2 regions of the Asaia sp. As-1742 genome follow, and region 2 is predicted to be linked to the other one. Evidence: riboswitches for the same ligand, from Rfam matches in the RefSeq annotation. Region 2 holds a riboswitch; the other holds the start of a gene.

Region 1 (15,166 bases), on a different contig from region 2:
GTGCGTGGATCGTTCCTGACGATCAATCCGATCAAGTTCAGCGACTTCACCCCGGAGATTACCGCTGCCCCGCTGCTGGGGCAGCATACGGATGAGATCCTTGCCGAGTTCGGTTATTCGGCAGACCAGATTGCCGATCTACGCTCGAAAAAGATCGTCTGCGCCTGACAAACTTACCGGAATGTCCTGAGAAAGACATTCCGGTCCTGTCTCCCCTCAAAGAATAGCAAGCCCTTTCTGCGCCGTTGCTTTTCGGGCCGGCGCAGGGAAAAGGAGTGAGTCATGGCAGACGCCCCCTTGGCCGCCAACGCATCGGCACCCGCACAATCCCCCCTCGCATCCAGCACGGACGGCTTTCACCTTGTCATTGAAGCCCTGCAGCGCAACGGTCTGAACACGCTCTACGGCGTTGTTGGCATCCCCATCACTGATCTTGCGCGCCTCGCCCAGGAGAAGGGGATGCGCTTCATCAGTTTCCGACATGAGCAGCCCGCCGCGCACGCCGCATCGATCTCGGGCTATCTCACCCGCAAGCCGGGGCTCTGCCTGACGACGTCGGCCCCCGGCTTTCTCAATGCCCTTCCTGCCCTCGCCAATGCCACGACCAATGGCTATCCAATGATCCTCATCAGCGGGTCCAGCGATCGCGCTATCGTCGACCTGCAGCAGGGTGATTACGAGGAGCTCGATCAGCTTGCCGCCGCCCGCCCCTTCGCCAAGGCCGCCTATCGCGTCAACCGTGCGGCCGATATCGGCATTGGGGTAGCGCGCGCGATACGCGCTGCGCTTTCAGGAAAACCGGGTGGTGTCTATCTCGACCTGCCTGCTGCCGTCCTGAGCGAGACGCTCGATTCAGAAACGGGTCAGGACTCCCTGATCACGGTTGTCGCTCCGGAATCGGCCCTGCCACCCTGCCCCGATGCGATCGCCCGTGCGGTTTCGCTTCTGAAACAGGCAGGCAAGCCCCTGATCGTGCTCGGCAAGGGCGCAGCCTATGCCCAAGCCGAGGGGGCCATACGAGATCTCGTTGAAAGCACCTCCATCCCGTTTCTGCCCATGTCGATGGCCAAGGGGCTATTGCCCGACACCCACCCTGCCTCTGCCGCCACGGCGCGCTCGCTGGTTCTGGGACAGGCCGATGTGGTGGTGCTGGTGGGCGCACGCCTCAACTGGATGCTTGGCCACGGCAAACCGCCGCAATGGTCGCCTGACGCACGCTTCATCCAGATCGACATCAACCCAGAGGAATTTGATAGCAACCGCCCTATTGCCGCCCCGCTGGCCGGTGAGCTTGGCCTGACGGTGCAGGCCTTGGCCGCCGCACTGAAACGGGAAAAGATCTGCGCGCCTGCAGAATGGCTGGCTGCGATTGCGGCCAAGCGTGACGTCAACACCCAGAAGATGACCGAACGTCTGGCCAACAAGACCACGCCGATGAACTTCTACACGGCGATTGGCACCATCAAGACGGGCCTGGAGGGGCGCGACATCGTACTGGTGAACGAGGGGGCCAACACGCTCGATATTACCCGCAACGTCATCGATATGGACAAACCGCGCCGCCGCCTGGACCCTGGCAGCTGGGGAACGATGGGCGTCGGGCTGGGTTATGCCATTGGCGCTGCCATCACCACCGGCAGGCCGGTCGTTGCAATAGAGGGTGACAGCGCTTTTGGCTTCAGTGGTATGGAGGTAGAAACAATCTGCCGGTACCGTCTGCCCGTTGTGATGATCGTGCTCAATAATGGCGGCATCTATCGTGGCGATGACATCAACCGCAGCGGGGGCACGGATCCGGGTGTAACGGTTCTGGAGGCCAATGGTCATTACGAGAAGATCATCGAAGCCTTTGGGGGCAAGGGATACTACGTGACCGATCACGAGGCGCTCTCGCTTGCGCTGGAGAACGCTCTGGCCTGCGGTGGCCCTGCCATGATCACAGCCTCCATCGACCCGCATGTCGGTACGGAAAGCGGCCATCTGAGCAAGCTCAACCCCAAAGCCGGTTCAAAGTGAGGCAGCTCCATGGCTGAAAATGTTCAACGCAACACAGGGGATGCAGTCGCAGGTTCTGCAAAGGCACCCGTGACGGCGTCCCGTCCCCCCAGCGGCCCTTTCGAGGGGCTGCTGGCCATCGACCTGACCCATGTGCTGAACGGCCCGTTCGGCACCACCATCCTGACCGATCTGGGTGCCCGCACGATCAAGGTGGAAGCGCCGGGGCATGGTGACGATACGCGCACCTATGGGCCTTATGTCGGTGATCGTTCGCTGTATTTCTCCTTCGTCAATCGCGGCAAGGAGAGCATCGTTCTCAATCTCAAGGATGAGAATGATCGGGGTATTTTCCTCGAGATGGTCAAGCGCGCCGATATTCTGTGCGAAAACTACCGCCCCGGTGTGATGGACCGTCTCGGCTTCTCCTATGAGACACTCTCGGCCCTCAACCCCAGACTGATCTATGCCTCCTCATCGGGGTTTGGACATACCGGTCCACTCGCCCATTATCCGGCCTATGATACGATTGTGCAGGCCATGAGCGGCATGATGGAGGCGACAGGGTTTCCTGATGGTCCTCCCACGCGGGTCGGCGGAACGTCGCTTTCTGATTTGTGTGGCGGCACGTTCATGTTCTGCGGCATTGCCAGCGCGCTTTACGCGAGGGAACGCACCGGCAAAGGGGCGCATGTCGATGTGTCCATGTTCGACGGCACGTTCGCGTTCCTGCAACATGCGCTCATGACATGGTCGGCTACGGGTGCCGCCGGGCCACGTATCGGCAATCGCCACCCATCCATGGCGCCGTTCGATGTCTACCGCACACGCGACAGCCATATCGTGATCTGCTGCGGCAATAACCATTTGTTTGGTGCCCTGTGCCAGACGCTTGGCATCGAGGCTCTCACAACGGACCCGCGCTTTCTGAACAACAGCGACCGCATGAACAATCTCGATGCGCTCAAGGAGGCCATTGAGGGGGCTCTGACACAGCGCGACGCGGCCTACTGGCTTGAGGCTATCGAGAAGGCCGGTGTGCCGGTTGGCCCGATGCTGAATGTTGCAGAAGCCGCAGCTCTGCCACAGACAGCCGCCAGAAACATGGTGATTGATGCCGGGGGGCTCAAAATGCCGGGCAACCCGGTGAAGATCAGCGGCTATGACGATCCGCTGACACGCCCCGGTGCGCCAAGGCTGGATGAACATGGCGCCGCCCTGTGTGCGGAGTTCGCCCCCGGGCAGCCATCATGACCACCATAAACGTGACAGTATCCACACCGGCCGCGCAGGAGGATTCTCTTGCCACCCTGCTGCGGCGCGTCTTCTGCCTGACCTTCGTGGTGGCTGTGGTGGAAGTCACGACCTATATCGATGTCGGCGGTATCTACCCCGGCATCATGACGGGTAATACCGTGCAGCTCGGCCGCGCTGTGGCACTGCATCACTGGTCGAATGCAGGATCGATCGGCACGGCAGTGGGTCTGTTTTTTCTCGGCTGTATCGGGGCAAGCCTGATCAAGAAATTCCTCAGCTGGCCCTATTGGGGCCTCCTGATCATGGCCGCCATTCTCTTTATCGTCAGTTTCATCCGGCTTTCCCCAGGGTTGCGCCTGCCGGTCGAGTTGCCTCTCGTCGCGCTGTCGCTGGGCATTCAGGGCGAGACACTGGCCAAATTCGGCGGGGTGTCGCTCCAGACGATCGTGGTGACAAACAACATCGTCAAGTTTTCCGAGGCTTTCACTGGACGCTACCTTCTGCTCTGGCTCGGCCGCGTGAAACCGGATGGAAAAAGACCCGCCCTGAAGGAAGTGGCTCTGCCTGCGTGTTCCTGGCTGACCTACGTCTTGTCGGCGATGCTGGGGGCCTGGCTGGGACAGTTTACCAATCTTGTGCTGTTCCTGACCACGATCATGCTGGTCCTCACGGTATGGGACCTGCATCGGGGTCATAAGATCAACCTTTGTGGAGCCCACTCATGACAGAGACACAGAACAAGGGTCAGCCTAACCTGTCAGCCTTGAGCAATAACGAGGCGCTCAACCGTTTCGAATGGCATGAAGCCGATGGAACCAGCTATATCACCTATCATCACGCCGGCGGTCTCCTTGTACTCGATCACAGCTTCGTCCCAAAGAACCTCGCTGGACGAGGCGTTGGGTCGCGAATGGTCAAGGCAGCGCTCGACGAACTGCTTCGGTCCGATCGAAAGATCGCTGTCCGTTGTGATTTTATCGAACACGTGATTTCCGGCAATGAGGCCTATCGGTCCCTTCTCGAACATTGAACCGGCAATCGAAGCGCATCACCCGCGAAAATCAGATTGTGGATAATAATATTTTCTGAAATCAAAAATAATTATTGTAAATCTTACCTCTCTGATAATGATGCATATCCGCCTGGGCGGGCCAAAAGATCAATAACAAAAATAATCAAGGCGCACTCACGGTGAGCGAACGTTTAAGGTTTACCCTCAGACTGTCTTTGCTCGGGGCGAGTCTGGGTACAAGCCTGTTTCCTCTCCCGGCGATAGCCTCGCCAGAGGACGAAGAACTCGCCTTGATCAAGGCACAGATCCGGGATCTCGAGAACCGGGTCATCAAAATCGAGCAACGCCGTCAGGCAAAAGCCGCAGGTCGACAAGGACCGACGCGACCATCCCACGTCGCGTATCAGAGCGTTTCACTCCTATCCTCTCCACGCCTGTCGACCCGCATCTCGCTCGCGCACCTGGTACCCGATCCGAACAGGCGGACACCAGGCAGTCGGATCCTGCTCAGGCAAATACCACACCAGCATCGAGCGATCTGGCAAGAAACGAAACAACAAGGCGCGGCTCCGCCATCGATCTGAGTTCGTCCAGCCCGCTCGCCATTACACAAACATCTGTTGATCATCTCCCGCCAATCTTCAGCATCGGCAATATCTCGGTGCGTCTTGGCGGCTTCATCGACATGTCGAATATCTGGCGCGACTCAAACCTTACGAGCGGTCCTGCGACTGCCTGGAACAACTTCCCTTACGCCAACAGCCCGAATCACGGGCTGAGTGAGGAACGCCTCTCAGCTCAGCTCACACGTCTGTCCACCCTGCTAGAAGCCAATCCGACCAACGATATACGCCTGCAGGCCTATATCGAGTCCGATCTCGGCGGAGCGGCAGGTACCACCAATTCCGTACAGATAAGCGGGTACACCCCGAGACTGCGGCAAGGTTACTTCACTTTTTCGAAGAAAGACTGGGGTTTCCACGTGCTTATGGGGCAGGCTTGGAGTCTTTCTACCAACTATGCAAAAGGTGTAACGCCCCGTAGCGAGCAATTACCCGCTGTGACCGACAATAACCAGATCCCGGGTATTACCTTCCTCCGCGTTCCCCAGATTCGTATCGGCAAAAACTGGGGAGAGAAATACTGGCTGGCTCTATCGGTAGAGGACCCGCAGGCAACAATCGCCTATTCAGCGGATCTTGCCTCTGGTGGCCGTCTTCCTGCCCTCAGGGGCTACACACAGGGGCCACGTGTATTCTATCAGAATGCTGGTGGCCTTCTGCTCAACCCGAGCGCTCAATATAGCGATAATCCGGTTCCCGACCTTATTGTGAAGGGCGCTGTCGATACCAGTCTGGGACATTATGAGGTTTTCGGTCTTGGCAGGTGGTTCCGCTCAGTCATCCAGTCACCTGATGACACCCATAGTCACAAGGATACAAAATTCGGCGGCGGCATTGGTGCCGGTCTGACTACATCCTTGTTTACAAAGGATCTGCAACTGACCGGCAACATCATTGCTGGTCAGGGTATCGGACGATACGGAGCCTCCCAGCTACCAGACGTCACATTCAATGGCCAGGGTGGCCTGTCGCCCATTCCGCAAATACGTGGTGCGCTTGGGCTGATTGGCCATCCCGACCCCTCGGTTCTGCTGTATGTCTATGGTGGCATTGAGGCGAGCAGTAAACGACGCTACATCGCCGCCGACGGGATGCAATATGGCTATGGCGTGAACGACCATAACCTGGCCGGATGCTCAGTCGAGTTCGGAGTTTGCACGGCACAAACCCGAACCCTTGCTTCCATGACAACCGGTGGCTGGTGGCATTTTCTCGACGGCACATATGGCAGTCTGATGGGGGGCGTGCAGTATACCTATATCCGCAAATTCGCCTTCCGCGGATCTGATGGCAAGGGCGGCTCGGTCTATCCAACCACATTCGGCAATACTGTATACGTTACCTTTCGCTATCTGCCGTTCCAGTAAGCATCACCTCGCCTCCTCGACGGGGCATACGATACTGACAAGCAATATGCCTGAGCAAAAGGCTTCTCCCCTGCGAGATCACGGTGCTGCGCCGGAGTGATCTCATCCTCCTTTTCGTATCCGTCTTGGGGATGACTTCATCTCCTCATGAAGATCGCCTCGAAGGGCAATCGCCCTCGCAACAGACTCTACGTGGCCATTCATAAACCGAAAACTTAACAATTATATCAATCAGATGGACATCACGTGTGACACCCTGTTGCCATTGTACAACAGGGCACCCTGTTTGCAGCGCTCTACCGCAATACACCTTCGCGTTTTGGAGACAGTGATAATAGGGGAAAGGGACTTTCGCCCGGTTACACTGTACAATCTTCCGGCGAAAGCACTTGTGCCGCATGGTGTAGCGCAAGGAGACGACAGACGAACGGACATGATGTGCCGGGTAACGGCACGCAAACGATGGGGTGTTCTTGATGCCATTTCCCGCAAGGGTGAAGACACGTGCTTTCACCCCCACACGGTCATTGCGTCTCCTGTTTACCCTGACTGCCGGCACAATGGCCTTTGTCCCTCTGTCTGCTTTGGCGTCCGAAAAAGCCAACGAACAATCCGACGCAGCTTCTCAAGATCAGAGGAAATCCCGTGCCCTGCGGAATCAGGCTCCTTTGCAGCACCCGCCACGCAAGCCTGCGCCATCGACAAGCGACAAACATGATCTGCCACATTCGGTGCCATCAAAGCGCGACGCGCTGAATGCGGACGCAGAACAGAAAGTCCTACCTGCAGAGACGATCTTCGTCACTGGCACGCGCCTGACGCAATCGCGTCTGACCAATGTCATGGCCGGGTCGTCACTGAGTGGCGAGCAGATTGGCCGCCGGGGCTATACCGATCTCGGGCTTGCCCTTCTGCGCGAAAACCCTGCCGTCAGCGTGCCTGACAATTCGTCACTTGGCACGCAGAACATGTTTGGTGCCGGGCAATCCTTTGTGAGCCTGCTCAATCTGGGCTCGCAGCGTACCCTCACCCTTGTTGATGGCATGCGCATGGGTGGCGGGGCTACGGCTTCGATCTATGGCGTGGGATCAGGCTCACAGGTTGACGTGAGCACGTTGCCGACTTCGCTCATCAAGTCGGTGGATACCCGTCTGGGCGGTGCTGGCGCAGCTTATGGTGCCGATGCCGTGGCTGGTGTGATCAACTATACGCTCGATGACCACTAAAAGGGTGTTTCGCTTGACGGTCAGGGCGGCTGGACACAGCAACTCGATGCCGCCAGCGAGAAGATTGCGTTCAAGGCCGGGACCGGTTTCGATCACGACAAGGGAGGGCTGGTTTTCGATGTCGAATATCGCAATCAGGCCGGTGTCGTCGCCAGTGATCGTCCGGATGTGTTCGGCGCCAATGCTGCCGCCTATCACCGACCAGCACTGGGTGAAACATCTCCTTACACTTATGTGTTGGCCCCTGACCTGCGTTTCATTCAGGCATCACTCACCGGTATGCCATCCCTGACCGGCGCCTATGGCGACTTTCCCGTGTATGGCGGCGCTTATGGTGCGACCTGGGCTGGGCTCGCTGCGTCAGGCATCGCCAATGCGAATGGCATTCCCCTGACCTTCAGCCAGAACGGCCAGTCGCTCGTACCGCTCAATGCGGGGATCTTGCTCAAGGGTGACACCGCTCAGGCCGTAGGGGGTGATGGTATCTCTCTGCGCAACTACACCCAGATCGTCACGCCGAACGACAAGCTCAACCTGACCTTGCTTGGCCATTACGATTTTGACCCTCACATCCACGCCCGCTGGCAAGGCTGGTACGCGCGCGGCAGCGCAGAAAACCAGGTGGGTCAGGGAACATGGAGCAGCACGCTTTTCAACGATGCGCTGACGGCAAACAATGCCGGCCCCTATAGCAGCAGCTATTATCAATACGGTGTCACAACTGGCGCTTACGCCCTGAGCACCAGCAACCCGTTCCTCACAAGTGCCGAACAGAGCACCATCAAGCAGGCTCTGGCTGAAAATGGCCTGCCAACCGATACATTCTATCTCAACCGCCTCAATCAGGATCTCGATCAGGGCCTGTTTCGCACCACATCGCAGATGTTTCGTTTTCAAGGCGGGCTGAATGGCGATTTCCGGGCCTTCAGTCGTCAGTTCAACTGGAAGCTGCAGGGCGAGTATACGCGCAATACCAATGCCACGACGGCCCCGTCGCTCGTTATTCCCAACCTGGTCAACGCGTTGAACGCTGTCACCGCCGCTGACGGCACAATCGAGTGTGCTCCCGGCTACCAGAATGCTCCGATTGCCACGCGCAGCGCGGTATGTGCCCCGCTCAACCCGTTTGGCTACAACCAGATGACGCCGGCCGCGCGCGACTACGTCACAACGGAGTCACGCTCGACCAACCGCAACACACAACGCGATCTGCAGGCCGAAATCAGCTCGACCGTGGCGAGCCTGCCAGCAGGGGCAATACGGTGGGATCTGGGTTACGAACATCGGCGCGAGGCCTATCATTTTGACCCCGGCGCCTATCTGCTTGGCTGGAAACAGGGCGATGGCAGCTATCTCCCCTACGGCAACAGCGCTTCGATCCCTTATACAGGTGGCGCCTATCATACGCATGAGGGCTTCGGCGAACTCGATATCCCCCTGATCTCACCGGCAATGCACCTCCCGGGTGCCTATCATCTCTCCCTGACAGCCAATGGACGCGTAACCTATAACAGTATCACCGGCACCTACTGGACCTATATGACCGGTGCGGCCTGGTGGCCCACACGTGATATCGGTCTGAGCGGCAATTACGCTGTATCGGTGCGCAATCCAGCCATCGGCGAACTCTACTCCCCTCAATCCTCAACCTATCAGAACGGTGTCGATCCCTGTTCCGATACAGGCCTTGCGTCTGGCCCCAACCCGGCCCTGCGAGCCGCCAATTGCGCACGCGCCGGACTGCCTCAGAATTTTGTCTCGAACTTCAATTCCTACGGCGTCGAAGGTACAGCCGGAGGGAACCGGAATCTTTCCAATGAACGTTCCAAAAGCTATACGGGCAGCCTTGAATTCAGGCCGCATTTCATACGCGGGTTCGATGTCAAAGCCTCATTCGTGGATGTCAGGGTTTCTGATGCCATCACCTATCTGAGCGCCAATGACCTGCTCAATGCTTGTTACGACACCGGCATCTACCCGAATAATCGCTTCTGCTCGACATTCACCCGGGATTCATCTGGCCAGATTTCCTCTTTCCGCTCCGGCTATTACAATATCGCCAGCTACGAGACCCAGGCCCTTCAGACGACGATAGAGTACAACACCCCCCTCTCCCGTCTGGGTCTGCCTGAGGGCTCGGGGGCAATCGACCTTCGGGGCAACTACGTGCATTACGTCAAGAGCACGCGCAATTATGCCGGAAGCACCTATCTGCTTTCGGGTGATATCGCCGCGCCCAATGACAATTTCACGCTTAACACCACGTGGATACGCGGCCCTTTCAACGCCCAGTGGCAGACCATCTGGTATGGCCCGAGCCTCGTGGCCCTTCAGGTACCGACCACGCGCTTCGAGGGCAACAAACGCCCGGCCTTCGCCTATTTTAATCTCTCACTCGACTATGCCGTAACCGAGCATTTCTCAACCAGCTTCGTGGTGAACAACATCACCGACGCCCTGCCACGCGATGCAGGCATCTATAGCGTAGGACGTTATTATGAGGCGCTTATTGGTCGCGCCTTTCAGATGCGCATTGGCGCCCATTTCTGAACGGAACGCCCGTGGCCGGTTGTGGTCTCGGCTGCTGGTGTGGCGAGACCATGAGTTCTTCGTCAGTTTTTGCGCCGTGCATCGACCCGGCTGAAAATCAGGGACAGCATCCAGGCCAGCACGAACAGCCCGATCACGATAAACCCGATCTGGTTGAAACTGTCGCTGACAGAGGCCACCATGCCCCAGAACCATCCTTCAAAACCGATCTGGTCACCCAGCAGGCGAAGCGTCTCGATACTGCCAATCCCGACAGCCACGATCACCGAGATCAGGGTAATGATGATGTTATAGCGCAGCTTGCGCAACGGATCGACAAAGGCCCAGCGATAGGCCCCAAGCATGAGAACCCCATCTGCCGTATCGACAAGGGCCATGCCCGCAGCGAACAGGGCAGGAAAGATCATGATCGCCGCAACCGAAACACCCCGGCTCGCCTGCGAGGCAGACAGCCCCAGAAGCGAAACCTCTGTCGCGGTATCGAAGCCGAGGCCGAACAGAAAGCCAAGCAGCACCATATGCCAGCTGCGCGAGACCAGTCTGAACAGCGGATAAAGAAGGCGCGACAGCACTCCGCCCCGGTTCAGAAGTGCTTCTGGGTCGACCTCCTCAATCGCCCCGCCTGCCCGTATGTGACGCCAGGCGCGCCAGGCGCCGCGCAGGACAATGAAATTCGTGATGGCCAGGGCAAACAGGAAGCCCGCCGAGACAAGCGTGCTGGCAATGCCACCGATATCACGCCACGCGCCAAAACGATCCTGCATCGCCTGTGACAGCAACGCCGTACCCAGCGCCGCCAGCACAACAATCAGGGAATGGCCGATGGCAAACCAGAACCCTGTCAGCAGCGGCTGACGCCCCATCTGGATGAACTTGCGTGTCACGTTGTCAATCGAGGCGATATGATCGGCATCGACAGCATGACGCAGGCCAAAACCATAAGCCAGCAGGGCATTGCCAAGCAGCAAGGGCCGATCGCGAAACATCACGAAGGTCCAGACCCAGAGCGCCATATTGGCCATAAGCAGACCAATCCCCAGCAGGGAAATGCGCCAGCGCAGCGACGGCGGAGACACCGGCAAGGTTTCAGCGCTCATCTCTGGCTCCCTCTGTGCCCGATCAAAGATCCCCGATGAGAACTCAATGCAGGCCTGACAGCATTTCGTGCACGTCGCGGCACGTCAGAAGGCAGGGTAAACTCGTTCACGAGAAGGGCTCTCCGCAACAACCGGATCATCCCGTCCGGTCTGGCCGTCAGACATGACAAGGGCAGGTCTCCTGGCTCACGGTTCATCGCTCCCCTGCCCCTTCCCGGATGACCTGCACCCAGTGGTTCCGGCAGGGCGCTCACCGCTCACAGTTGCGGGGACAGCTGCCGCCTCGTGCCCGATCCTTTCAGGATCAGCCAGCCCGTCCGACATTCCCTTTTCACTCACTCGCGCAAGACCCTCGACGGGCTCGACCCTACCGTTTCAACCAGGCGAAAGCCAGCATTCAACGGCCTTTATGCGAGTGTCTCTTCCATGCCCAAACCGTGCGTTTCAGGGGTTGCCCGACCGATATTGCTACTCCATCGAGGGAAACCATGCGCCTTTCCAGGCATTTGTTGGACCGTGACTTTGGTTCGGCCATGCGTCGGACATCAGATAAACGGGAGCAGAAAACGATGAGCGCCTATCGTACGATCAACCCCGCCACAGGCAAAACCGAGCGCGAGTTCGACCTTCACACCAAGGCACAGGCCTTTGAAAAGCTCGAGGCTGCCCATGAATTCTACAGAAGTGACTGGCGTCACCGCAGCTTTGCCGAGCGCAAGGCCATCATCAGCAAGGCGGCGCAGATCCTTGAGCAAAACAAGGAAAAATACGCCCGACTGATTTCCATCGAAATGGGCAAGGTTCTGCCTGAGGCCATCGCCGAGACCGAACTTTCTGCGAAGATCCTCGCCTATTACGCCGAAAACGCCGAGAAATTCCTAGCCCCGCGTGAGATCCCTGTCTCGGAAGGTCGTGCGACGGTTCTGAGCCAGTCTCTGGGTGTCATCTACTGCGTTGAACCCTGGAACTTCCCTTACTACCAGCTTGCACGCGTGGCAGGTCCCAACCTGATGGCCGGCAATGTCGTGCTCGCCAAACATGCACCGGGTGTGCCGCAATGCGCCCTCGCCTTCGAGGCGCTGTTCCTCGAAGCCGGGGCACCCAAAGGAGCCTGGACCAATCTGTTCATCGACAATGATGTGTCGGAAGAACTGATTGCGCGCCCTGAAGTGCGTGGCGTGGCCCTGACCGGCAGTGAGCGTGCAGGCAGTGCTGTCGCCGCACAGGCTGGCAAGGCCCTGAAAAAGACCACGCTCGAACTCGGCGGCTCCGATCCGTTCATCGTGCTCGACGATGCCAATCTCGATGAGGTCATCCCCCGTGCCGTGGCAGGGCGCATGTCCAATAACGGTCAGGTTTGCACCGCCGCCAAGCGTATGATCGTTCATGAATCATTGGCCGACGAATTCGTGCGTCGTCTCTCCGACGCCTTGGCCGAATTCCGCTATGGTGATCCGCTGGAACAGGGCGTCACTCACGGCCCGATGAGCAGCGAAAACGCCATGAAGCTCGCACTGAGCCAGGTCGAAAAGGCAGTGGATCACGGGGCAAAGCTCGTCACCGGCGGCAAGAGGCTCGACCGCGAGGGCTTTTTCATGCAGGCGGCCCTGCTGACGCATGTCACCAAGGATAACCCGATTTTCTACGAAGAGATCTTTGGTCCCGCCGCCATTGTCTACCCGGTGGCCGATGACGATGCCGCTATCGCGCTTGCCAATGACTCTCCGTTCGGTCTGGGAGGTTCCGTTCATACGGCTTCGGTCGAGCGTGGTCGCAAGCTTGCCGAGCGCATTGAGACCGGCATGGTGTTCATCAATGATGTGACGGGCACCGCTCCGGAACTGCCGTTTGGCGGGGTCAAAAATTCCGGCTATGGCCGCGAGCTTTCCTCCAACGGGATCGAGGAATTCGTCAATCACAAGCTGATCCGTTCAGCCTGATGAAAACCGGCCTGTCACGATCGTCCAGCTGATCCGTGACAGGCCCTCAGGATGCCCTGTGCAAGGCCTTACGAAAGCCCATTCCTGACCTCATGAGCGCCGCGACACGCTTTGCCATGAAACTAGACCTCACGTTTTCGCGATGAATAGGGTGCAACGCGCAGCCTGTGGCAATTGACCGCTGCCCGGAAAACGGAGCCTCACCATGACCGATTACGCAAAGCCCCCCTTCGATACCCCTCTTCAGGATCGCATCCCCGGTCAGACCAAAGCCATGACGCCCCTCCCCGATCATGGTGAGGAGAGCTACGAGGGCTCAGGTCGTCTCACGGGCAAGATTGCCCTCATTACAGGTGGCGATTCAGGCATAGGTCGTGCAGTCGCCATCGGATTTGCGCGCGAAGGCGCCGACATCGCGTTGTCCTATCTTGACGAGGAAGCCGACGACGCCGCGGAAACAGCTGCCTGGATCGAAAAGGCGGGCCGCAAGGTGCTGCTGCTCCCCGGCGACCTGAAGTCACGCGAGATCTGCAAATCCGTGATCGATGAGACAGTCTCGGCCTTCGGCCGCATCGACGTTCTGGTGAACAACGCCGCTTTCCAGGTCGAACGCCTCGCTCTTGAGGACATCTCGGAAGATGAGTGGGACGATACGTTTGCCACCAATATCGGCGCGACATTCCGTCTGACCCGTCACGCTGTTCCCCATATGAAGCGCGGCGCCTCGATCATTCATACCATCTCGGTCAATGCGGACAGCCCCAAGCCGCGTCTGCTCGCTTATTCTGCCACCAAAGCCGCCATCCAGAACTTCAGCGGCGGACTTGCGCAGTTGCTTGGTGAGAAGGGTATTCGCTCCAACACCGTTGCCCCGGGCCCGATCTGGACACCGCTCATTCCTGCCACCATGCATGGCGACCATGTGCATGTCTTTGGCGAGGACACCCCTCTGGGCCGCCCTGGCCAGCCTGTCGAGCTGATCGCGCCTTACGTCATGCTGGCCAGCGACGAGGCCAGCTATATCTCGGGTGCTACCATCGCCGTGACGGGCGGTACGCCTGTCATCTGAGGGATAGTGGGGCCTTGCCCCACACCCTACCAAAGGGCCGTCGCCCTTTGAAAACCCTGGATGCTGGAATTACCGAGAAGAAAGCTCTGACTTGGGCTGCGGCCGCACGCGGCATTGCGGTTATGCCGCAACCTGGGCCAGAGGCTCGTACGTCGGGTAACTTTACCTTATCAGCAGCCGCGATGGCATCGCCGCTACAGAACCCAGACGAATGGACTGGAAGAGGTTTCTACCTCCCTAGGAAGCAGGGCAGCGCCGCGCGCTACCCGCTTCCTGCACTGGTACAACCGAAGATCAGCGATGGCCGTTGGTTAGCTCATCGGCGAGTGTCTTCTCGTTATAGACCACTCTGAGCGCGGTGATGATGGCGCTCGTATCGGTCGCGACAGCACGGTTATTGCTGATGTCGTAATAGAGATCACCCGCAAGGCTCGGCAGATTACCATCGAAGATCAGGCCGACAGCCTTACCTTCGCGATTAATGACCGGAGAACCGGAGTTACCCCCCACAATGTCGTTGGTCGAAACGAAATCGAGATGCGTTGCCAGATCCAGATTGGCCTTCGCATCCAGCCAGCGCTTGGGCAGAGCAAAAGGTTCGCTGCCGGTGGCGTGACGGTACATACCCGCAAAATCCGTGAAGGGCGCAACATCCGTGCCATTCTTACGCCAGCCCTTGACGGTGCCATAAGACAGACGGGGCGAGAACGTGGCGTCAGGATACAACGCATCGAGGCGATTTTCGGCCTTGGCCTGAGCGAAGCGTGCGCGGGCGATATCGCCCTGAGCCTTGTGCAGCGGGGCCGCAACGTCGTCACGCATACGATCGTGGAGTGACGCATAATCGGGATAAAGCTTGCGGGCAAAGACGATCAGCGGATCAGTCGAGGCTTCGATGGCCTTCAGACCCCCTTTCCACAGAGCGAGACGTTGCGCCGGATCAGCCAGATGCGTCCCCTTGATAAGGCGCGCCGCCACATCTTCCGGTGCATCATTGCCAAGGGCCAGATGGACAAGACTGTCATCGGCA
Region 2 (15,166 bases):
AGTATCAAATAAACGGGTACGACGCCCCATATCAAGGCTTTGGGCGGGTTGCGAATGTGCCGGGATGCCAGAGAACCGGCGAGACCCAGACCTAACAGGAGGAAAACAGCAAGGCACTGGCGCAGACCCCAGCTTTGCATCGCCGTTTGTCGCTCTGCAGCGAATTGCAGGAGGGCAAGACCTATCCACAGGGTCGCATCGTCGATGACAGCCAGTTTGAGTGCAAGCTGGCCAAGTGGCTTATCCTCGATCGGTAATTCGCGCACAATTCCGATAAGAACAGGTAGCGCACTGACCGCTATGCAGAGGCCAATGGATGCAGCGCCTATAAGAGGAGAAACGGCGGGTGCATGCCAGCCCGGTAAAGGCAGGAAAAAGTAGAAAACGAGCGCAGTACCAATCAGGAAGGGGCCACCCAACGCAGCTGCCGCGCCTGCAAGCAAACGTGGCACCGAGGGTGTTGAGATTTTGCTGTCTCCACTGTCCCCCTCGGGATGCTGCCACATTTCCATACCGGCAGTGAAGGCCAGTACGAGCACAGCAACCCAGCCGATCGTATCGCCATAGAAAGATGGCAATCCAGCCGATCTTACCGGCAGATGCCACACTGCGGCAAGAATGCCGATAAGGATTGGGATAACCGCGATTGGTATGGTGCGACCGAGCAGGCGCCACAGGACCCAGGGGACACAGACGAACAAACCCAAATCCGCGATGAGCGCCGTAAAATCGTTCATACCATCCCTTTCCACGTTGCACGAAACGATAGCTTAAACATCAAATGAAGGGAAATCATCGCGCCAGCATCACTTATGATCGCAAGCGCTATATCTTCGCACCTGCAGCAATTGGAAGAGGCGTATTGGAACTGTGGCCTGACGCGCGGGCACTTACATGGATATTTGAGCGCACTATAACTGTTTCTTACACCTTGATGTATTAATTCTTGACGCTTGTGACTATGCACGGAACTGCTGGTGTTCGCACAACGGGCTGTGAACTATCCGAGGCATTTTATGCTCAGGGCTCTTTTGATCGATGCAAGCAAGCATGGGCTCACGTGCTGTCAGGGTGAACGCAACTCGCCATGTCACGTGACTCTGTTGATCAGCCGCATCGCTGATCCCTCCAACCATATCCTGCCAGTTTGCCGGATGATTTTGCGCTCCTTCGTTCCGCACCGCTCACAATATTGCCTCGATCTTTCTCGTCGGCCCTTACTTTGAGCGATACTTATCCGTGGTATCAGCTTCTGTCCCAATAAGGGTTGACGCGCCGCGCCTCTCTACCACCTCTTGGGGAAGCGTGCACCCGGCATAGGGAGGGGGGCGTAATCACCCCCCCCATCGTTCTCACAGTGCGGCCTGCATGCTGATCGTGAATGAGCGCGGCGCGCCGATCAGGACCTCGCTTGGATAGCTGGTGTCCGCCCATTGCACGTAATGCTTGTTGGCAAGATTATCGATCCGGCCATACAGGGTGATCCCCCTATAGACATGCCAGCCAGCAAACACGTTCACAAGAGCATAGTCCTTGAGCGTAAGGGTGTTTGCATAGTCCCCCTTGCGTGCCGAGACGTAACGCATGCCCGCACCCAGATCGAGCGGCAGGTCGAAGACGTTCGACCATACGCCCCATAGATTGGCCGTTACCGCCGAAACGTCCGGAACCTGATTGCCGCTCGCATCGGTCGAGGCATTCGGGAAGAACGTGCCGTAACGGGCATAGGTATAGGCCACGTTCCCCGAGACGCTCCAGTGCCGGTCAATGCGCCAATCGGCCTGCCACTCCATACCGCGCGATTTCTGGCTGCCTACTGTCGAGACACTGTCCTGTCCGGTCTGGACGAGCACTCTCGTCCGACGGATATCGTAGAAGGACAGGGTTGTGACGAGCCGTCCCGAGAGAGCACTGGCCTTGAGCCCAATCTCTCCCTGACGTGAGTGACTCAATCGGGAGAATTGCCCTCGATTGGCAAGGAAGAGATTGGAGCCCGGTGGGTCTTCAGCCGTGGTATAAACCCCATACAGGCTCAGATTGGGCAGCAGGTCGAAGACCGGACCTATGCGGAAATTGGCCGGATTGTAATGCCCCTTGAAGCTGGTGGACGCATTGAACTGGCCATTCTGGTTGAAGTTCTGCCTGTCGAGCGAAAGCCAGTCATATCTGAACCCTCCCACCAGCCGCAGCCTGTCGGTGATCGAGAGGGTATCCTCAAGAAAGAGGCCCGCGTCGATCATGGTCGTGGGAGATTTACGGTAGGGATACTCCCCGGCAAATGACCCGAGTGCGCCACCTTCAGGGCTCGTCAATGAGACGCTGTCGGCATAATCCGCATCGGGAAAGCCGCGATTGCGGATGAAGCGAATGTAGTAGGCATCTCCGCCAATCACGAGGCGATTGCGTAACCCGAACAGGGGATAATCGAAACGGGCATCGACGCTGTCTCCAAGCTGATGCTGGTTCTGATAGACATAGAAACGATCGCGGCCGATCCGGCCGGGCGTGATTGCCTGTCCGCTCGCATTAGTGGCGCCGGGTGACGCGACATAACTGTAGGTCTCGGCATTGTCCCAGCGACGTTTGGCATACAGGAAATAGGCCTTGTCATGCAGTGAGACATGGTCGCTGGCAGCCCAGTCCAGATGCAGCGTCGGCGTCGCATCGACGGAGCTCGCCCGCGGGTTGGCTACATTGTAGTTGCGCCATAGCGAGGCTCGGCTGATGACGAGGCCCTGAGTTGAATGGAGTAGCCCACCAGCTGCGTCATTTACAGCAGAGCCCGGTACGAGCGGCGCTCCGTAATAGGTTGAGAGATTATCGGTCAGGTAATCAACAGTAATACGTGCCGTGAACTTCGTGTCCGGATGCCACAGAAGCGTGGTGGTCCAGTCATTGCTGCGCGGGTTGGCGCCTTTGACATAGCCATCAGACGAGGTCCGGCTGAAATCGCTTCGTATCGCCAGGGTACGGGTGAGGGGCACTGACCCGCCAATGCCTGCATTCCAGCTATTGAAGCTCCCGTAGGAGAGCAGGGCGTTGGCACGCACATGATCCATGTCCGGCGTACGCGTGCGCATATCCACAGTACCGCCGACGGCACCCTGGCCATAAAGAACGGAGGAGGGGCCTTTCAGGATCTCGACCGCCTCGAGATTGAAGGCGTTGAGTGGCCGGTTCACCATGGTCGTGGGACCGAAATAGAAGCCGTCGCGCAGGATCAGCACCTGGTTGCCGCTGAAACCACGCATCATGAGCTGGGCCGGATTGCCGGGCGAGCCACCGGAGGTCACACCCGGTGCGAAATCGGCAGCATCTTCGGCATGCACATAGCCGCGCTGCGAGATGATCTTCTGATCGATAATCGAGATCGAGGCCGGATTATGCTGGAGGCTGAGTCCGAGCCGACCGCCTATGGCTGGGCGTGCCTTGAGGCCGGTACTCTCACCATGAGCCGTAATGTACTCGTCGTTGCTGCCTTGCTCCTGAGCGAGGGCAGCAGGTGAAAGCGGCAGAAGGCCAAGTGCAGGCGCGAGAGAGATGCCGGTGAGAAGACAAGCCCTGAGTGAGCGCATGGGGCGCATGATATGTGTTCTATCCCGTGTTCACGTCACTACGATGGGCAGTGTTTCCCCTGCCACCTGCAGGACACCCCGCCCGCCGGTTCTCGTCCGTGACCCCGTGTGATGGCAGGTCTCCTGACTTGTGCGTCATGATGTGCGAACTGGCCTTCCCGGGGGGATAGTCCCAGTGGCTGAACCCTTGGCGGGTCCACGTTCGCACACTCTTCACCTACAGTTGCGGGGGCAGTCATGGCGTTCGACCATGTTCCCTTTTCATCCCGTCTCCGGGACACCATCGGATCGGACCCTAGCTTTACAACTCGTGCTGTCAATGCTGCGTGGGTCCTGGTCTATAGTTTGGCTTTTCCTTGCGTCTATTTTGCGACAGCGCTGAGGGCCTTGGGTGCGCAGGCGTGCGACGGCACAGACGTGCTCCACGCGCTGGGGAGCGAGAGGGTCACGCCTTGAAGAGGTTCTGTTTCTATCCAGGCGACTATCGCTGTGTCGCCCCCGCCACGCATTACGCACGTCGTTTTCCTGATGAGACAGGCTTTCAGGCCGGGTTCCCACGCCCGAAATGCGGGTCCGACCGGCTGGGCGATCCGTTTTCGACATGACCCGCGAGAGAGAGAACAAGCTTGCCCGAACGGGTGACGCAATCGGCGTGGTACCAGTGGTCACTCGCGGCAACCGGTATGGTGTGTTGCAAAATTTGCCCCGGTTGTAAGGAAAGGTCCTGTCGCTGCCCGGTGTAGTGATCGATGAGCAAGAGCACGACGGGCTCGTTTGCACCGGTCCCCTGTCCCGCGCAGTTTAAGGACAGCTGCAGGCTGCTCCCGTTCGCCTGTGACGTCAGGCCGATGCGGCTCTCGGGATCATGGAGACGGTAGAACCCGTTCGGCCCGTATATCTCGACCGTGCCTGAGGCAGCACAGTGGAACACAGCCGTTGTCTTGCCTGCAACGGTCAGATGTTGGCTTGCCTCACCCGTCTGACGGATACGAAAAGCCACACCCTGCTCAGCCGTGTTGGCAAAGACCAGTTTCGTCGGCGCATCGGCGTGGCTTGTGACGGCGAAGCGATAAGGCAGAGCCCGGCTCGGACGCTGACCCGCCTCCTGCAGGGGCAGGCTGCCATGTTCCGGTACGAGCGGGGGAGGGTGTGCACAGGAAATTCGTGTCTGGGGCAGATACGCGCTCGTGTCAGGAAGAGCCACGGACCACTTCGCATCAGGCTTGCTGAAATCGAAGGCAGAGGTCAGATCGCCGCAAACCGCACGCCGCCAAGGTGTGATGGTCGGGCAGGGAACATTGAACCGCTGCTCCAGAAACCGGATGACCGACGTATGGTCGAACACCTGAGAATTGACCCACCCGCCTTTCGTCCAGGGCGAGATGATCAGGGCGGGTACGCGGGGCCCGAGGCCGACCGGCTCGCCGTGAAAGGCCTCACCGTCCGGAAGCTGGCCAGTCGCTATTTGCGATGAGGGAACGGGCGGCGGTACATGGTCGAAAAACCCGTCATTCTCATCGTAATTCAGAATGAAAACGGTCTTGGCCCATGTGTCGGGATGTCGAACGAAAATGTCGATCAGCTTGGAAATCAGATGCTCGCCAAAGCCGGGCGGCGCTTCGGGATGCTCCGACAGGGCCGCCGGTGGGACGATCCACGACACCTGAGGCAGCGTTCCATCGACAATGTCCTTCTCGAAGGCCTCCAGCAGGTAGCGCCCTTCCAGTTCGTGCATGTTCTCCTTGTTTGAGCCCGGAACGACCGCGCGCGCCTGACGATATCGCCAGTCCTGCTTGTCGAGATTACGGAACTGCCTGAAGGAGGCGAGGGGATTGTCGCCAAAATTGTCGTATTCCTGGTAGAATTTCCAGGTCACCCCGGCCTCCTGAAGGCGCTCGGGATAGGTCGTCCAATCAAAAGGTGTGAAGGCAGGATTGTCGTGCGCCATATCGGCCGACCAGTTGCCGTCATCGACATTCTCGACCGCCTGTTTGCCATCAGCGCCGACAGCAAGGCCGTTTGTACCGGTAAAGAAATAGAGTCGGTTGGGATTGGTCGGGCCGAAAATGGAAGCGTGATAGGCGTCGCAAATGGTGAAGGCGTCGGCCAGTGCGTAGTAATAGGGAATTTCTGCGCGGGTAAAATATCCCATCGTCATCGGGCTTTTAGGGGGGACCCAGCCATCCCACTCGTTCCATGCGGTCTGGGTGCCTTTCCAGCTATGGTCAAGGCTTTTGAGGCAGGCCGCCGAAGTATGGATCGTATCAAACAGGAAAGGCCATATGGCACGGCCGGTTGCGTCCTTCTGGGCAAAGACCGGGCTCCCATCCGCCTGCTTCTCGGCGCGGGGGTCGCCAAAACCACGTACGCCACGCAGGGTGCCGAAGTAGTGATCAAAGGCACGGTTTTCCTGCATCAGGATAACGACATGCTGGACATCCCTGATCGTGCCGGTTTCACGATTGGCAGGGATGGCGAGGGCCTGACGCAGGTTTTCTGGCAACATGGTCCCTGCCAGCGCGGCAGCACCGAGATGAAGGAAATGCCGACGGCTGGGTTTCATGCTGACTGCTCCGGAACTCAGTTGAAGTGCTTGCGGATCGTGAAGAAAACCATGCGCGGGGCTGCGGCCTGAAGCGTCTGGAATGTGCCGGACGGATCGGAGTTGATAAAGCCGTTGCTGCCCACTGTCGCCACATAGCGCTTGTTGAACAGGTTGGAGACGTTGATCTGCGTGTCCAGACCGCGAAGCCAGAAATTATGGCTCTTGAAGCGATAGCCAAGGTTCAGGTTGAACACGTCATTGGCCGGCACATAGGCATCATTCGTATAGGTGTAGTAACGACGATCCTGGATCTGCATGAGCACATTGCCCCAGATCTGCCCGTCATCATAGCCGAGCTGCACATTGGCCAGATTGCGCGGCATGCCGACCACGTTCTTGCCCTTGATGGCGGCCGAGACCTTGCCATCAGCCATTACATCATCCTCATAGAAGGAGTTGTTGAAGGCGTAGGAAGCGAAAATCGACCAGTTGGGTGCGAACTGCCAGTTCACGGCAGTGTCGATGCCGCGTGAGATCACCCCGCCGACATTCGACAGAACAGAGGCGTTACCCTGAATACCCACACCCTGCGTCACAGCCAGCAGGCGATTGCCGAATTCGACATAGTAGCCTGTCACGGTCGCCTGGAATGTCTTGGTGTGATAGCGGTAGCCGAGTTCTTCCGTGTTGGACATTTCGGGCTTCAGCTTGCCCTGAAGTGCTTGGAAACCGGCAACTGTGGTCGAGAAAGGCCCCGAGGTCTGGGCGCTATCGAAGGCAGCCATGTTGCGCGCATAATCCACGAAGATTTCGTGGTTATGGTTGAACCGATAATTCGCACCGACCTGCGGCAGGAAGCCATTGGTGGCGTTGAGCGAGCCCGAGGGATAAGCCGTGGGCATGGGGGTGCCCAGATAGCTGCCGTTCATGGCGCGTGCCGTGTTGTCCACGATCAGCGACTTGAAGCCGTAATTGACCTTCAGCTTCGGTGTGATCTTCCAGGTATCACCCAGATGGACCTGATAGGTTTTGGTGTTGAAGGCACTCTGCCACTGCGTTGCGAAGGCGTTGTCACGATACCAGTGGGTCGAGGAGGGCGAGCCATCCAGTGCCAGCGGGTAGAACCGGCGTGCCTGATTAAAATTGTTGTTTTCGAACCAGAAGCCGCCTTCGATGGCATGGTTGGCAATCTTGTATGTCAGGCTGCCAATGAAACCGGCACGATGGATATCGTATTCCGTCGTGCGCGTAGAAAGCGGCGAGCCGCCAAGCTGTGCAGGTGTTGCCGTGTAGGGCGTGACCCACACGCCTTCACCTGTGTTAGTGTGGCCATAACCCATGACATAGCCGGACAGGCGATTATTGACCCGGAAATCGAGTTTGCCATAGCCCATGGCATCCTCGCGCAGGCCGCCCGCATTATAGTAGACGGTATCCTGATTTTCGATGCCTTTGGGGAAGGCGGTGCCATTCTGATAGGCGTAGGCAATCTGCTTCGCGAGGGCATAGTTGCCTGTGATATTGTCGAGATTATAGCCGTAGGTCTTGATCTGGGCGAGGGAGAGATCCTGATAGTCGTTCTCGGCGCGCTTGGACCAGTCACCAAAAACAGTCAGTTTCAGGTTGTCACCCAATGGCTGCACGTATTTCGCATTGGCCTGGTCCTGGCGCTGCACGCCGTCACCCTTCCATTTATTCGCATCCTGATGGTCATAGGACACATAGAACTTGCCGCCGCCCTTGAGCAGACCGCTATTAATGCGAGCGAAGGTCCGCCAGGTCGAGGCAGAGCCGATTGTACCGCTGACATCGGCGCCGAATTTGTCTGACGGATCGATGGAGGTGAATTGAAGCGCACCACCGAGGTCATTGGATGCTGCGACACCCACAGCCCCTGCGCCCTGCGTCAGCGTGGCGGGGCCGTTATTCTCGGTTTGCAAGGCGCGACCGATGGAAAGCCCGTTATCATTGCCATAGGCCAGATTGCCCAACGGGACGCCATCAAAGGTGAAGCCAAGCCGGCTCTGGTCGAAGCCACGAATGATGATCTGCTGCGACCATTCATAGGAGCCGAGCGGATCGGACGAGGTGAACATGACACCCGGCAGTTTCGACAGCGCCTTGAACGGGCTCGTACCCGGTGTGTATTCCTGTATCGCCGTGCGGGAGATCGTCTGTGTTTCGCGGGCCTGACCAGCACCAAGCACGATGATCGATTCAGGCGATTTTGCCTCGACTGAGGTTTTTGGCGTGACAGCTGTTGGCACTGCGCGCCTGCCGGCTGATTGAAGCTTTCGCGTTTTTTTCGGCTCGGGCTGAGCCGCGTCACGCTGTGCAACCGTACCATTCTGGGCCATCGCTGCGGGGTGCGTTGCGACAAGCAGGGCCGGAAGGCTGGCCGAGATAATGAGACGATGTCTGAGTTTCATTGAGAGGAGCCGTTTCGTCCGAGAGGGTCACGATGCGGCTGGTCATTATCGTGACAGGACGTGTCAAAGTATTATGGTTTTATTAAAATCAAATCGGAAACAAAACATTCATCACTCTGTCATATAGTAAAACTCTAAACAGGCCTCTCTGATCTCGCTCTAAGCGCGCTCTAAGCGCGCGGGTTGCGGCCAGCGCGAACGCAATTCCCGTGATATAGGCGATAAGGTTGAGCCACGAGAATTGCTGGCCCAGCAGGAAATGTCCGACACTATTGCGCCGCAACATTTCCAGAGCTTCAGAATGAGCCAGCTTGATACACTCGCTGGCGCCGGCTCCAAGGGCGGCGATAAAAAGCGCGCGCCTCAAGGATTTCCCACCTGTGAGCAGCAGGGCAAGGAACCAGAACATGGCCCCCCAGAGGATGGATCCACTCCATTTCCTGACAACCAGAGGCAAGCCAAGAGGGGCAAGGCGGCAAAACAGACCGAGCGTCACGACAAGCAGACACAGCCCCATTGAGTGCAGACGCCCCGGAATCTCATGTCGAGGAGGGAGCAAACTTTTCTCCGTCGGTCTCACCGCCCTCCTGCCTCCACCGCGTTTGCGAGATGTTGCGGACGATCAGGCCGCAGAAGCAGTGTGACCGTGATGAAGGCGACGTACAGCAGCAGATACCAGGAAACGAGTTTCTGGGGATGGACGACCCATGTAAAATCACGCTTTGCGTAGAGCCATGTTCCGGTGAAGGTGCCGATATTTTCCGCAATCCACAGGGCAACGCTTGAGAAGAAGGCGGCCAGAGGCAAGGGCATGCGCCAGAAAACATCGACGATCCGATAATGGATGACGCAGTGCCGATAAAGAAGAACGGTCGCGACAACAAGCAGCCAGCGCAGGTCCGGAAGATAATGGTGCGTGAAGAAATTGGCATAGATGGCAAGCGCCAGGAGCAGTGAAAGCCTGAAATCCGGATAAGGCTCGAAGCGCATATCGAAAAGGCGTATGACACGCGCCATGTAACTGCCCACCGAGGCATACATGAAGCCCGAAAAGAGCGGCACATGAAGGATCTTGAAGAACCCGGGCTCGGGATAGGCCCATGATCCGGCGGACACCTTGAACCACTCCATGGCCGTGCCCGTGATATGGAAGGCAAGAATGATCAGGGCTTCTCTTTCGGTTTCAAGCCTGAAGACAAGAAACAGGATCTGGGTTGCGATGGCGAACAGGAAAAGCGCGTCGTAACGGGTAATCGCCCATTGGGGTGACCAGACCCAGTGTGAGACCAGAATGGCCGCCAGCATCAGCCCTCCGAACAGGCAGGCCCAGCCCTGCTTGAGGACGAAGAGAACAAACAGACCTGAGAAGCCGTGAAGATACTTTCTGACTACACGCCCGAGTTTGTGCTCGAGATTGGCTGTAGCGCTGGTATGGGGCTGGGACGGGGCGTTCATGGCGCGGCTCCTTGTCGTTTGCCGCGCCATTGCCGCACCCCGTGACCAAAGGCAAGAGGCCCGTTTGTCGCTCACGATACGCAGCGAGAAAGGCTGCTGCGCTCAGCGGGAGAGAGCGAAATTCAGCCCCCCCATGACGGTCAGGCCTTGGTTAGGAATGGTCGAGATCTGGCTCGTATAATAGCGACGATTGGTGATGTTGTCGGCATTGATGAACGCCTGAATCTGATGGGTGATCTGGTAAGACCCGAACATGTCGAACACCACATAACCGCCTTGCTTGGGGTAGAGCGCCGTGCTGCTTGAGGGCCTGCCCAGCGTTTGGGTGGCGGCCCGGATACGGGCACCGAGCGAGAGCTTGTTGTCGAAAAGATGCAGCCCGACCGTCCCTGCCAGAACCGAACGTGGCGGCGTGGTGAGCATGGCGCCGAAGCCAGTGTAATCGGCGCGCGGCAGCTTTGTGGTCGTATTGGTGTACGACAGCGTTGCAAAGACCAGGCGGTTATCGTAGCGCGCCTGCCCCTCGAAGCCGCGCGTGAAGGTGTTACCCGCCATGTTCTGGTAGAAATACCCGTAGGTCGGGATATAGGAGCCAGCCGCCGGACGTCCGATCACACGCGTCTGGGCGATATAGTTCTTGATGCGCGTGTCGAAATAATCGCCGTCGAATGTCACCTTGTCGCCATCCGTCAGCACGTCACGATAATGCAGCTTGGCACCAATTTCCCAGCCATAGGTCTGCTCAGGCGCGAGATTGGGGTTGGGAATGAATTTGAGGAAGCCAAGGCCCGGATGCGAGCTGGCCATGAACATCTCGGTGACGGCGGGCGGACGAAAACCGAGACCGTAGCTGCCATAAAGCTGCAGGCCATGCACCGGCGTGACAGCCAATGTCACCTTGGGATTGACGGCATCGGCGCCTCGGGAGGCGCTGAAGGCACCCGCATTGACTGACGTGAAGCCTGAGGCCTCATTAACCCCGCTGCCAGAGGCATGATAGGTGTCGTAACGAAGGGCACCCGTCAGCTGCACGATCTTCCAGTTCAGGGCGAGCTGGGTGAAGGCACTGCCAACCCCGCGCCCGCCGGAGGGGGTGGACCCCTCATAGCCGGTCTGGTCCTTCGTCTTGACGGAGTCATGATAGTACTCGCCGCCATAATTGAGCGAGGCGAGCACGGGGCCAAGTGGGAATTGCGAGGTGTTGTCCGCCTCGAAGCCCAGCGTGGTCAGGTTGTATTTCGTCAGATTGGCCGCAGCGAGGGTGATGGCGCGGTAGGCCGGCATGGCATTGTCCAGCACGGTGGAGACCACATAGCCCTTGACGTGCAGCGAGATGAGCTTGTTGTCGTGTGGTGTGAAGCGATACTCCAGATTGCCCTGATTGTTCTCTATCTTGTTGCCCGCGTAGATGCCTTCGGTGCCCTGTCCGAATTCATTGTGATAGATGACTGTCCCCAGGGTCAGGCTTTGGTCCATGCCGGGCTTGATGTCGATCTTGAACAGGCCGGACTGCATACGCTGGTAGGTATCGGGAATACGCGTGCCGGCGCCATCCTCGTAATCGCCCGAGCTGCGCATGCTGAAGGCTGCAGCCAGACCCAGCCAGGGGCGCACCCTGACACCCGCGCCGACCACGCCCGAACCATCATAATCATTGGTGCCGCCCAGTGCGCGCGCCATCACACCGTAGCGTTTGCCTGAATCGACCAGGTCATCAACGCCCAGCGTGTGCATGTTCACAACGCCTGCGATGGCACCCGCACCATCAGCGGTCGAGACCGTGCCACGAGAGACATCCAGCCCCGCAAGCAAGGCCGGGTCGACATAGACACTGCCATTCGCACCATGGCTGCTGGTCTGGAAGTCCTGCCTTGCGCCATCCACCATGACATTTACCCGTCCGAAATCCTGCATACCGCGTATGGAGATCGCGAGGGAGGGGGAGCCGTCATTCTGGAAATAGACGCCCGGCAGCCCGGTGAGGATCATGTAGGGTTCGGTAGGGGCGACACGAAGCATGTCATTACGGGTCAGTGTTGAGCTCGCCTGCGGCACGGCGATTTCGTTCGTTCCATGAACCTTCACGCTAGGCAGGGTGATCTCGTTGCCGTTGCTACGGGTTACGGTGCCCGACCGTGCTTCTGTGCGGGCCAGTTGCGTGGCTCCGGTCGCGGTCGTTGTGCTCGCTGCCGCACGCGCTGATGGGGGAGAGGCGTGTGCGCTGCCAGTCGGCGTGTGCTGGTTTTGCACCATTTGAGGCGCGTGAGGTCCCAGATCCTGACCGGTAGACGGGGCATCGCCGGTCTGGGCGCGTGCCTGAACCGGAACAAGGGTGATCAGGGCGAGTGACGTCGAAAGAGAAAGTACCCGGCGGGTAGTGATCATGGCGTTGGCCCTGCGAGTCGGTGAATGATGTTGCGAACGGTTATTGAGAATGACTCGCACTTGCAAGACGTAAAAACATCCTTTAAATCACCGCTCCATCGGGTGAGGGAAACCGGCCACACAGCCCCCATGTCCCCGCAGAAAAGGGTCAGGAACCATGAGCATCAGGTTGTTTGGACGGCGTCAGTTCGGGCTCTCGGCATTGGCAACCGGCGTTTCCGGAGCCACTTCGCGCGCTGCGCGGGCCGGTGAGGCCCGCCCCATACGCGTGGAAGATTGCCGCGGTCGTCATGTCACGCTGGGCACCATGCGGCGCATGGTTTCCATCGGTGGCACGATTACCGAGACGCTTTATGCGCTGGGTGTTGGAGAGCGGATCATCGGGGTCGATATTACATCGACCTACCCGGTGGCAGCCCTGCGCGAAAAGAAATCGGTCGGTTATATGCGGCAGCTCTCATCGGAAGGGGTCTTGTCCCTACGGCCCGATCTGGTGCTCGCGATGAATGATTCCGGGCCGCCCAACGCGCTCGACCAGCTTATGGAATCACCTGTCCCGATCGTTATGATCGATGCAACGCCATCTCTTGAAGGTGTGAAAAACCGTATCCTGACGCTCTCGCGCATCGTGGGTGCCGAGGAGCAGGGGGCGTCGATGGTGGTTCGTTTCGATAACCAGCTGCGCACGCTCAAGGCATGGAAAGAACTGCACCCCAAAAAGGCCCGCGTGCTGTTTGTCATGCGTGTGGTCAACGGGCGACCGATGTCCGCTGGAACCGGGACGGCGGCCGATGCCATCATAACGCTGGCGGGCGGTATCAACGCTGGAAGCGGCATGCAGGGCTACAAGGCGCTGGAGCGTGAAGCTCTGATCGGGCTGCAACCGGACGTCATTCTCATGATGAGTCAGGGCGGGCAGTCCATGCGGGATGCCCTCCTTGCGGATGAAGCCATCAAGCTTACGCCCGCCGGGCAAAAAGGGGCGATTATCGACATGGAGGGCGAGAAGCTTCTTGGCTTCGGGCCGCGTACTGCCGAAGTCGCGCTTGAACTGGCGCAGCAAGTTGCCCGCCTTACGTTGCCTGCATGAATGTACGACGCCTCAATCCGGTGTCGGCCTTCGTCCTGCTGGGGCTCGGGCTCGTGTCGAGCTTTCTTCTCGCTCTGGCCTCTGGCGCGACCGGTTTCGGCTTTTCACCCCACGGCCTGAGCGATCCGCAGGTCATGCGGCTTGTCGTCATGGGCATCCGTCTGCCGCGTATCGTTCTGGCCATACTTGTCGGGGCGGGGCTCGGGGCGGCGGGGGCGGTCATGCAGGGCATGTTCCGCAACCCGCTGGCCGATCCCGGCCTCATTGGTGTGTTGTCAGGTGCAGCACTGGGAGCGACGCTGATGATCGTTCAGGGCACGCTGTGGTTTGGTGACACCGTTCTCGCCCATTGGGGCATTCCGGCCGGTGGCATGATGGGTGCCTGCGTGATGACTGCCGGGCTTCAGGCCTTTGCAACGCGTCAGGGGCGTGTTTCGACCAGTCGTCTTGTTCTTGCAGGTGTGGCACTCGGCGCTCTCGCCTCGTCCGCGACCGGCATCCTGCTTTACCGGGCCAATGATACGGCATTGCGGGATCTGACCTTCTGGACGATGGGCAGTCTCTCTGGCGTACGCTGGCCCGAGATCGAGATTCTGGCGCCGCTCACCATTGTCTCTCTTCTGATGCTCTGGGCGCTCTCACGACCGCTCAACCTGCTGCTGGCCGGTGAGGAGAATGCCGCGCTCATGGGGTGCCATGTGCGGCGGGTGAAATATCTCTGTCTGTTCGCCGTTACGCTTGCAGTGGGGCCGGCCGTATCGTTTTCAGGCGTGATCGGGTTTGTCGGGGTGATCGTGCCACATCTTGTCCGCCTTGCAAGCGGACCCGACCATCGGATTCTTATCCCGGCCAGCGCCGTGCTTGGCGCCATTCTGCTGGTTCTGTCCGACACGTTGGCCCGAATCATTGCGCCCCCTTCCGATGTGCCGGTTGGCATTATCACGGCGGCGCTGGGTGCGCCCGTTTTCATCTGGCTTCTGATGCGCAGCAGTGATCAGGAAATTCCGGCATGAGCTTGATGCTCGATAACGTCTCTGTCGTTCATGACGGGCGTTCGTTGCTCGATGGCGTGTCTCTCACGCTCTCGCCGGGTGAGATGATTGCGGTGATTGGGCCTAACGGAGCAGGCAAGACGACCCTCATGCGCGTTGCTGCCGGATTGCTCACGCCGAGTTCGGGCCGTGTCACGCTCGATGGCACGCCGCTCCATCGTTTCTCTCCCGCCAGTCTCGCTGCCCGACGCGCCATGCTGACGCAGGACCAGAGCCTTGATGCCCGCTTTTCGGTTGTTGAACTGGTGAGGTTCGGTGTCCAGGCCCGGGGCCCGTCTCGCGTGAGCCTCGACGCGCTCGTTGCCCGGACCCTAGAGGAAGTCGGTCTGGCTGCGTTCAGTGAGCGTGACATCACCAGTCTTTCGGGTGGAGAGCGTCAACGCGCGCATCTTGCCCGTATTCTGGTGCAGCTGCGCTGGCATGGTCATGAAGGATACCTGTTGCTGGACGAGCCCGTTTCAGCACAGGATATCGCTCGTCAGAGGCAGGTTCTGTCTCTCGCGCGGGCGTATACGAGCAAGAACGGCGTGTTCCATGACGGAAAGGCTGCAGGCAATGGCTGTCTCGCCATCTTGCACGATCTGAACTGGGCCGCCGCTTTTGCCGACAGGGTTGTGGTGCTTGCACGAGGGCGG

The links. Region 2 has a riboswitch for cobalamin ahead of F3J08_RS11085 (TonB-dependent siderophore receptor). Riboswitches for the same ligand answer to the same signal wherever they lie in the genome.
Region 1: another riboswitch for cobalamin. It lies ahead of F3J08_RS03840 (HoxN/HupN/NixA family nickel/cobalt transporter); the one in region 2 lies ahead of F3J08_RS11085 (TonB-dependent siderophore receptor).

The regions. Positions count from the first base shown of each region.
Region 1 is NZ_VWWA01000002.1:247,583-262,748, reverse strand. It holds gene frc (formyl-CoA transferase) at 1-168, shown strand, start outside; gene oxc (oxalyl-CoA decarboxylase) at 283-2,016, shown strand; gene yfdE (CoA:oxalate CoA-transferase) at 2,026-3,249, shown strand; gene F3J08_RS03860 (YoaK family protein) at 3,246-3,977, shown strand; gene F3J08_RS03855 (GNAT family N-acetyltransferase) at 3,974-4,282, shown strand; gene F3J08_RS03850 (hypothetical protein) at 4,950-6,254, shown strand; gene F3J08_RS17110 (TonB-dependent receptor plug domain-containing protein) at 6,731-7,480, shown strand; gene F3J08_RS03845 (TonB-dependent receptor domain-containing protein) at 7,649-10,030, shown strand; gene F3J08_RS03840 (HoxN/HupN/NixA family nickel/cobalt transporter) at 10,093-11,127, opposite strand; cobalamin riboswitch at 11,281-11,496, opposite strand; gene F3J08_RS03835 (NAD-dependent succinate-semialdehyde dehydrogenase) at 11,697-13,067, shown strand; gene F3J08_RS03830 (SDR family oxidoreductase) at 13,273-14,136, shown strand; gene F3J08_RS03825 (S46 family peptidase) at 14,431-15,166, opposite strand, start outside.
Region 2 is NZ_VWWA01000006.1:111,878-127,043, reverse strand. It holds gene F3J08_RS11090 (cation:proton antiporter) at 1-737, opposite strand, end outside; gene F3J08_RS11085 (TonB-dependent siderophore receptor) at 1,353-3,584, opposite strand; cobalamin riboswitch at 3,671-3,875, opposite strand; gene F3J08_RS11080 (phosphocholine-specific phospholipase C) at 4,117-6,138, opposite strand; gene F3J08_RS11075 (TonB-dependent receptor) at 6,156-8,549, opposite strand; gene F3J08_RS11070 (DUF2809 domain-containing protein) at 8,638-9,066, opposite strand; gene F3J08_RS11065 (DUF817 domain-containing protein) at 9,126-10,004, opposite strand; gene F3J08_RS11060 (TonB-dependent receptor domain-containing protein) at 10,107-12,389, opposite strand; gene F3J08_RS11055 (hemin ABC transporter substrate-binding protein) at 12,547-13,479, shown strand; gene F3J08_RS11050 (iron ABC transporter permease) at 13,476-14,492, shown strand; gene F3J08_RS11045 (heme ABC transporter ATP-binding protein) at 14,489-15,166, shown strand, end outside.